One region of the Streptomyces sp. NBC_00876 genome, then DNA from elsewhere that is predicted to be linked to it. Evidence: riboswitches for the same ligand, from Rfam matches in the RefSeq annotation. Region 1 holds a riboswitch; the other holds the start of a gene.
The links. A riboswitch is a leader RNA that binds a small molecule or an ion and turns the genes downstream of it on or off. The one in region 1 is predicted to bind cobalamin.
Positions count from the first base shown of each region.

Region 2: linked by a shared signal. The riboswitch ahead of OG782_RS34420 (CbtB-domain containing protein) and the one ahead of OG782_RS25310 (ribonucleoside-diphosphate reductase subunit alpha) in region 1 are both predicted to bind cobalamin.

Region 1 covers NZ_CP108800.1:5,720,831-5,725,013, forward strand. The annotation lists gene OG782_RS25310 (ribonucleoside-diphosphate reductase subunit alpha) at 1-2,321, opposite strand, end outside; cobalamin riboswitch at 2,462-2,593, opposite strand; gene OG782_RS25315 (GNAT family N-acetyltransferase) at 2,652-3,164, opposite strand; gene mctP (monocarboxylate uptake permease MctP) at 3,281-4,183, opposite strand, start outside.
Region 2 covers NZ_CP108800.1:7,871,069-7,875,251, forward strand. The annotation lists gene OG782_RS34405 (dihydrolipoyl dehydrogenase family protein) at 1-619, shown strand, start outside; gene OG782_RS34410 (diadenosine tetraphosphate hydrolase) at 576-1,115, opposite strand; gene OG782_RS34415 (histidine phosphatase family protein) at 1,292-1,861, opposite strand; adenosylcobalamin (AdoCbl) riboswitch at 2,000-2,093, shown strand; gene OG782_RS34420 (CbtB-domain containing protein) at 2,139-2,354, shown strand; gene OG782_RS34425 (CbtA family protein) at 2,384-3,157, shown strand; gene OG782_RS34430 (GNAT family N-acetyltransferase) at 3,322-3,831, opposite strand; gene OG782_RS34435 (tetratricopeptide repeat protein) at 3,980-4,183, opposite strand, start outside.

The DNA of each region.
Region 1 (4,183 bases):
TCGGGCGCGGGCGCCTGCTCCGGAATCGGGGCGGCGGACGCCGCACGGGCGATCCGGGTCGCCGGGCGGGAGCGCAGGTAGTACGTCGTCTTCAGCCCCTGCTTCCAGGCGTACGCGTACATCGAGGAGAGCTTGCCGATCGTCGGCGTCTCCAGGAACAGGTTCAGCGACTGGCTCTGGTCGAGGAACGGCGTACGGGCCGCCGCCATGTCGATCAGTCCGCGCTGCGGGATCTCCCACGCCGTGCGGTACAGCGCCCGCACCTCCTCGGGGATCCAGGCGAAGCCCTGGACGGAGCCGCTCGCCTCGCGCAGCGCCTCACGGGTCCGCGCGTCCCATACGCCGAGCTTCTTCAGCTCGTCCACCAGATAGGCGTTGACCTGGAGGAACTCACCGCTGAGCGTCTCGCGCTTGAAGAGGTTGGAGACCTGCGGCTCGATGCACTCGTACACGCCCGCGATCGAGGCGATCGTCGCCGTCGGCGCGATGGCGAGGAGCAGGGAGTTGCGCATCCCGGTCTTCGCGATCCGGGCGCGCAGCGCGTCCCAGCGCTCCGGCCAGTTCAGCTCGGTGTCGTAGTGGTCCGGGTGCAGCACACCGCGGGCGGCGCGCGTCTCGGACCAGGCGGGAAGGGGGCCCGAGCGCTCCGCGAGGTCGCAGGACGCCTCGTACGCCGCGAGCATGATCCGCTCGGAGATCTTCGTCGACAGGGCGCGGGCCTCGGGGGAGTCGAACGGCAGCCGCAGCTGGAAGAAGACGTCCTGGAGACCCATCGCGCCCAGGCCCACCGGCCGCCAGCGGGCGTTGGAGCGCCCGGCCTGCTCGGTCGGGTAGAAGTTGATGTCCACGACCCGGTCGAGGAAGGTCACGGCGGTACGGACCGTGGCGTCGAGACGCTCCCAGTCGATGGTGCCGCCCTCGACGAACGCGCCGAGGTTGACCGAACCGAGGTTGCAGACGGCCGTCTCGCCGTCGTCGGTGACCTCGAGGATCTCGGTGCACAGGTTCGAGGAGTGCACGACGCGGCCCGGCTCGGCGGTCTGGTTCGCGGTCCGGTTGGAGGCGTCCTTGAACGTCATCCAGCCCTGGCCGGTCTGGGCGAGGGTCCGCATCATCCGGCCGTACAGCTCACGGGCCGGCATGGTCTTGCGCGCCAGGCCCTTGGCCTCGGCCGCCCGGTAGACGGCGTCGAACGCGTCGCCCCACAGGTCGACCAGCTCGGGCACATCGGCCGGGGAGAACAGCGACCAGACGCCGTCCGCGTCGACCCGGCGCATGAACTCGTCCGGGATCCAGTGCGCCAGGTTGAGGTTGTGCGTACGCCGCTGGTCCTCGCCCGTGTTGTCGCGCAGCTCCAGGAACTCCTCGATGTCCGCGTGCCACGTCTCCAGGTAGACGGCGGCGGCACCCTTGCGCCGGCCGCCCTGGTTGACCGCGGCGACGGAGGCGTCGAGCGTCTTGAGGAACGGCACGATGCCGTTGGAGTGCCCGTTGGTGCCGCGGATCAGCGAACCGCGGGCGCGGATACGGGAGTACGAGAGGCCGATGCCGCCCGCGTGCTTGGACAGGCGCGCCACCTGGTGGTAGCGGTCGTAGATCGAGTCCAGCTCGTCCAGCGGCGAGTCCAGCAGATAGCAGGAGGACATCTGCGGGTGCCGGGTACCGGAGTTGAAGAGCGTGGGGGAGGAGGGCAGGTAGTCCAGCCGGCTCATCAGCCCGTACAGCGCGGCGACCTCGGCCAGCGCGCGCTCGGAGGTGTCCTCGGCGAGCCCGGAGGCGACGCGCAGCATGAAGTGCTGCGGCGTCTCGGTGACCTGGCGGGTGATCGGGTGGCGCAGCAGGTAGCGGCTGTGCAGGGTGCGCAGCCCGAAGTAGCCGAAGCGGTCGTCGGCGCCGTCGGCGAGCGACTGCGCCACCAGTGCGTCGAGCGCGGCCGCGTGGAGCGTCACGAACTCGGCGGTACGGTCCGCGATCAGGCCCTCGCGGTGTCCGACGGCCACCGATGCGGAGAACGACGTCGCGCCCTGTCCGGCCGCCTCGTCCGCGATGGTGCGGGTGAGGAGACGGGCGGCGAGCCGGGAGTAGGCGGGGTCCTCGGAGATCAGGCCCGCGGCGGCCTCGGTGGCCAGCGAGCGCAGCTCGGCCTCGTCCGACCGGGCGTTGCGGCCGCGCAGCGCGGCGGCGGCGACCCGTCCGGGGTCGGTGTCGGGCAGATCCGCGGTGAGGCCGGTCAGGGTCCGCAGCAGTGCGGTCCCCGGTGCGTCGCTCGTGGTTCCCGTTGACTCGGCCACTGAAACCGGATCGGCTGGCGCGATGGTCACGTGGTGCTCTCCCTCGCTCGGCTCGGGGCCGGCGGGGGAGCGGGGGCAGCCGGGCGGAGCCGGGCCCGGGCAGGGCGGCACTCCGTGCGGCGTCCACCGGCCCATCCACGAGGCCCGGACGTCTGGGCATCCGGATCGGTCGAGCCGGATGCGCTGTCGGCAGGTCCTCGGACTGACGGGTGTGCAAAAGCACACCGAATACACCGTTGCGGGACAGTTCCGGATTCGCACCGGATTTCCCTGCGGCGACAACGAGCACGAGCATACATGTGGGGGCCGCCGGATGAGGCAGCCCCCACATGTTGTGTCGTGCGAGATCTCAGAGCGCTGTCACGGCGTGGGGCGGAGCTCCAGCCGGTACGTCAGCAGCTTGAGGTCATCGATGGGATTCCAGTCCCTCTCGGGGGTCCTGACGAAGCCGAGGCGCTCATAGATCCTATGGGCCGCGTGCATGGACGGCTGCGTCGAAAGGACGATCCCCGTGACCCCCGCGGTGTCCCGCGCGCGCTCGACGCAGGCCCGTACGAGCGCTTCGCCCGCCCCGGCCCCGCGGGCCTCCCGGGAGACCGCGAGCATCCGGAACTCGGCCTCGTCCGGCGCCGCGATATCGGCCCACGGATTGCCCGGCGGGGCGTAGGTGACCCCGCCCAGGACCCGGCCCCGGGCGTCCGCCGCCACCAGCACCCCGGCCTCGGCCGCGCGGCGGGGGACGTCGCGCAGTCTGACCAGGTACGGGTCGTCGGCCCCGTAGTCCAGGAGTCCGTCACCGAGATAGGCCTCGGCGGTGATCTCGCCGAGGAGGGCGTGTTCGGCGGGTTCGACCGGCCGGATCGTTATGTCCATACGCGGAGTCTGCCGCACGCGGGGGCCGCGACCGCAAGGGATTTCCCCGGCACGCGAACGGGCCGCCGCACCCCTGCGGGGAGGGGTGCGGCGGCCCGTGATCCATACGTCCGGGGTCAGTGACCGCCCGGCGCCCCGGCCGTGGCCGGCGGGAGCTCCGTCTTCACGCCCGGGTCGCCCGCGTCCGCCGTGTAGTCGCCCGGTGAGGTCTCGTCGACCCCGGCGGGCGCCTTCACGGCGTTCAGGACGAAGGTGAGGACGACGACCACCACGACGTTCAGCACGAAGGCCGTCAGACCGATGTAGCCGATCTCGCCGAGACCCGGGATCTCCTTGGAGGAGCCGCCGAAGTGCTTCTGGGTTCCGGTGGGGTTCGCGACCCCGTACGCGGCGAGCGTCCCGTAGACCATGCCGACCGCCCAGCCCGCGAGCAGCGCCCAGCGGTGGAACCACCGGGTGAACAGCCCGCCGACCAGGGCCGGCATCGTCTGGAGGATCCAGATCCCGCCGAGCAGCTGGAAGTTGATCGCGACCGTCTTGTCCATGGTGAGGACGAAGGCGAGCGCACCGACCTTCACCAGCAGCGACACCAGCTTGGAGACCTTGGTCTCCTGTGCGGGCGTCGCGTCGGGCTTCAGGAAGTCCTTGTAGATGTTGCGGGTGAACAGGTTGGCCGCGGCGATCGACATGATCGCGGCGGGCACCAGTGCGCCGATCCCGATGGCGGCGAAGGCGACCCCCGCGAACCAGTCGGGGAACATGGTCTCGAACAGCTGCGGGATCGCCAGCTGGCCGTTGTCCACCTTGACGCCGGCGGCGATCGCCATGAAGCCGAGCAGCGCGAGCAGCCCCAGCATCAGCGAGTACAGCGGCAGGATGGTCGTGTTGCGGCGGATCACCTCACGGCTGCGGCTGGAGAGCGTCGCCGTGATCGAGTGCGGGTACATGAAGAGCGCCAGCGCCGAGCCCAGGGCCAGGGTGGCGTATCCCCATTGGCCCGCCTCGCCGGGCGCGAGCGC
Region 2 (4,183 bases), 2.2 Mb from region 1:
CGGCCGTGCCCCGCGCACCGACGACCTGGGCCTGGAGACGGTCGGCCTGAAGCCGGGCTCCTGGCTCACCGTCGACGACAGCTGCCGGGTCGAGGGCACGACATGGCTCTACGCCGTCGGCGACGTGAACCACCGCGCGCTCCTGACCCACCAGGGCAAGTACCAGGCCCGCATCTCCGGGGCCGCGATCGCCGCCCGCGCCCAGGGTGTACCGCTCCGGGAGGACGACCGCTGGGGCCCCTACGCAGCGACTGCCGATCATGCGGCCGTCCCCCAGGTCGTCTTCACGGACCCGGAGGCAGCCTCGGTAGGCCTCACCCTCGCCGAGGCGGAACGGGCCGGCCACCGGGTCCGGGCCGTCGACCACGACCTCGGGGCAGTGGCGGGTGCCGGCCTGTACGCGGACGGCTACCGGGGCCGGGCCCGCATGGTCGTCGACCTCGACCGGGAGATCCTGCTGGGTGTCACCTTCGTGGGCCCCGGGATCGGTGAACTGCTGCACTCGGCGACCGTCGCGGTCGCGGGCGAGGTACCCCTCGACCGGCTCTGGCACGCGGTCCCGGCCTACCCGACGATCAGCGAGATCTGGCTCCGGCTGCTGGAGACGTACCGGGGTTAGGCACCGCCGCCGGTGCTGTGACCGGAATTGCATTCCGGTCCAGCTCTTCCCCGATCGCCTCGCGCAGCGAGTCGTGCTGCGGACCGAGTGAGTACCGCTGGTCGGTCCACCTGTCGTGGGGATAGAGCCATACCGGCCTTCGCACCAAGTCGGCCGGCTCCCAGTCGAACCGGGGCCATACGTGCGCATGCAGGAACCCGTCGGTATTGCCCAGGATCTCCAGATTGACCCGCCGGAAGGCCGCATCCATGCGACGGGACGCTCGCTCGACTGCTTCTCCGAGTTGATCCATGTCGGACAGGAAGGCCAGCCGCTTTTCCACGGGCAGGTCCGACAGTCTTTCCACCTCGGGATCGTCCACCAGGAGCACTGAGTAGCCCGGGAGGAACTGCACATCGCCGATAGCCGCGAACCCCGCGTTCAAGCGCCGCAGGACTGCGGGGTTCTCGCCTCGCAGGGCACTACCGATCCGGTCCGTCCGCCAGTCATCAACCATGGCCGGAACCTACCCGGTTGCCCTCACCACCCCGCCTGACGATGCCGGGGAAATCACCTGCGACCGGCAGCTGCTCGGTCCGCAAAGGCGGTACGAGCAGGATCCAGTCCCCACCTCGACGAGGAGCCCGACGCGCACCGGGGCTTCTCCGGCTTCTCCCCCGCTCCGTCCGCGGCTCAGGCGGCCGCTTCCGCCGTGAGCGGCCGGCCGCAGCGCAGGTTCCACCGCCCCGACCTGCCACTGAACTCCGTCAGGGTCAGCGGGGCCACATCGAGACGCCAGAATGCCTGCGGCGGCAGGGCCAGCGCCTGAACGAGCGCGGCCCGCACCACGGCAGGCTCGACCACCGCCAGTACCCGCCCCGCGTCACTGTCGTGCAGCGAGTCGAGCCAGGTGCCCGCTCGGGCACACAGGTCAAGCAGCGATTCTCCGCCGTGCGGCGTGGCTGACGGATCGGCCAGCCACGCAGCCACCTCGTCCGGCTCGCGCGCAGCCACCTCCTCCAGCCGTGCGCCGGTCCACCGGCCCAACTCCCAGTCACCGAGGGCGTTGTCGGCAGTCGACCGGAGCCCCAGTGCGTCGGCCGTCAGGGCGCAGCGTCCGGAGGGCCCGTGCAGAATCAGGTCCGCGTCAGGTACCGCCTCCGCCGCGGCCCGGGCCTGCCGGAGCCCGGACTCGTCGAGCGGGGCATCACCCGCGAACCGGGCCTCGCGCAACGCGGCGTTCATCGCCGGTGAGATCAACATCACCCGTACCGTCAAGACCGCTCTCAACTCCCTGAACTGTGGCCACTTGGCCAAGCACACCATGGCATCCGGGGCCCGCGGCCCCCTCGGCGGCACCATGGCGGCGTCCGCGTCCAGGCGGTATGGTCGCGACGACATGACGAGGGTGTGACGGAAGTCCGGTGAGAATCCGGCACGGTCGCGCCACTGTGAACCCGTACCTGTGCGGGAAGTCAGACCCAGCACCTTCGTCTCAGGCACCACGATCGGGACGCGTGTTCCCACAGGAGGTTCTGCCATGGCACAGACTGCTGCCCCCGCCACCGGCGCACCCGCCATCACCCCCATCTCGCTGAAGGCCATTGCCCCTTGGGCGGTCCTCTTCGGCATCGTCATGCTGATCCTGCTCTACTTCGTCGGCGCCGAGCAGGGCGCCACCGCGCTCATCTCCGGCGAAGGCGTGCACGAGTGGGTCCACGACGGGCGCCACCTGCTCGGTTTCCCCTGCCACTGATCCATCCGGCTGATCCAGGGGAATCCCTCATGAACTCCATATCTGTCAGAGCCCTGCTGGTCCGCGGCATGCTGGCCGGCCTCGTCGCGGGTGCGCTCGCGCTGCTCGTCGCCTATTTCCTCGGTGAGTCCCGGGTGGACGCGGCCATCGCCCTCGAAGAGGCGCACAGCCACGACCACGGCGGCGGCGAGGAACTCGTCAGCCGTACCATGCAGTCCACGGCCGGCCTGGCCACCGGTGTGCTCGTCTTCGGCGTGGCCATCGGCGGCATCGCCGCACTCGTCTTCTGCTACGCCCTCGGCCGGATGGGCCGGTTCGGCCCGCGGGCCACGGCTGCGCTGATCTCGGGGGCGGCCCTGCTGGCCGTGTACATCGTGCCGTTCCTGAAGTACCCGGCCAATCCGCCGGCTGTCGGCAACCCCGACACGATCGGCCAACGCACCGCGCTGTTCTTCCTGATGGTGGCCCTGAGCGTGCTGCTGGCCGTGGCCGCCGTCATCCTCGGCAAGCGGCTGGCCCCTCGCCTCGGCCACTGGAACGCGACGATCGCCGCGGCGGCAGGCTATGTGCTGCTGATCGGCCTCTCCTATGCGTTCCTGCCGTCGTTCAACGAGGTCGGAAAGGACTTCCCGGCCACCCTGCTGTGGCAGTTCCGGCTGGCCACGCTCGCGGTCCAGGTAACGCTCTGGACCACCTTCGGTCTGCTCTTCGGCTATCTCACCGAACGACTGCTGGTGCCGAGGCCCGCCGCGGTCACCGCCGGGAACGGAGAGGTGAAGCGGGCCGCCACCGCCGTGGGCTGACCCCCGCCCCACCGGCCGGCCGATTCCGCACCGGCCGGTGCGGAATCGCGGCGCGGACAGGTGCGTATGGTGCGGCGCGGTCACGTGGCGCCGCGCCGGGCGAGTGCGCAACGGCAGAGCCCGCCGGGAGGCCCCCGGCGGGCTCTGCCGCGTACCGTCTCCGGTCACTGCTGCCCGGTGGAGCCGTCCCAGTCGATCCGGTAGTGCTTCAGCTGCGCGTCCTCGTCGACGAGGTGCATGCCGGCTGCGGTCATCACACGTTGAGAGGCGATGTTGTCGAGGTCCGTGTCCCCGTGCACGCAGACGACGCCGCGGTCCCGGGCGAAGTGGAGCAGCGCGCGAAGTGCCTCGGACGCGTACCCCATGCCGCGGGCCGAAGGCGCGAGCCCGTAGCCGATCGTGACGTGCCCCTGCGCGTCGGGCGCCCCGTGGAAACCCATCCCGCCTATGACCAGCCCGTCTTCGCGGCGCGCTATCTCGTACGAACCGAACGGGCTCGGGTCTCCGATGTCCGCGCAGGCCCCGAGGAATCGGGTGGCCGCCGCCCGGTCACCGGGGGAGGGGTACCCGGGAGCCCAGGACGCCCCGTTCGCGGGCGCGCCCGCGATGATCTGCTCGGCGTCGGCGACGCCCATCGGGCGCAGGAGCAGACGGGTGGTTCGAAGTGCATTCATGGTCGAGTGGAGTATCACGGGGCGCCGACGGACCGCACCCGGATATCCGGGTGCGGCCCGTCGGAGAGGCCGGCTGCACGCCGCCACGGGGCTGTTGCCTGCACGCCCCCACGGGGCTGCCGGCTGCGCGCCGCCACCGGGCCGTTGGTTACGCGCTGCCACCGGGGACGGCGGCCCGGACACCGCTGCCGGGGCCGAAGTCGCCGGACAGCGCGGCCGCCATCCGCAGCTGCGTGCCCGCCTCGGCCCGACGGCCCTGCCGCTCCAGCGTGCGGCCGAGCATCAGCCGCGCATAGTGCTCCACGGGGTCGCGCTCCAGTACCGCCCGCAGTTCCGCCTCGGCCCGGCCGAG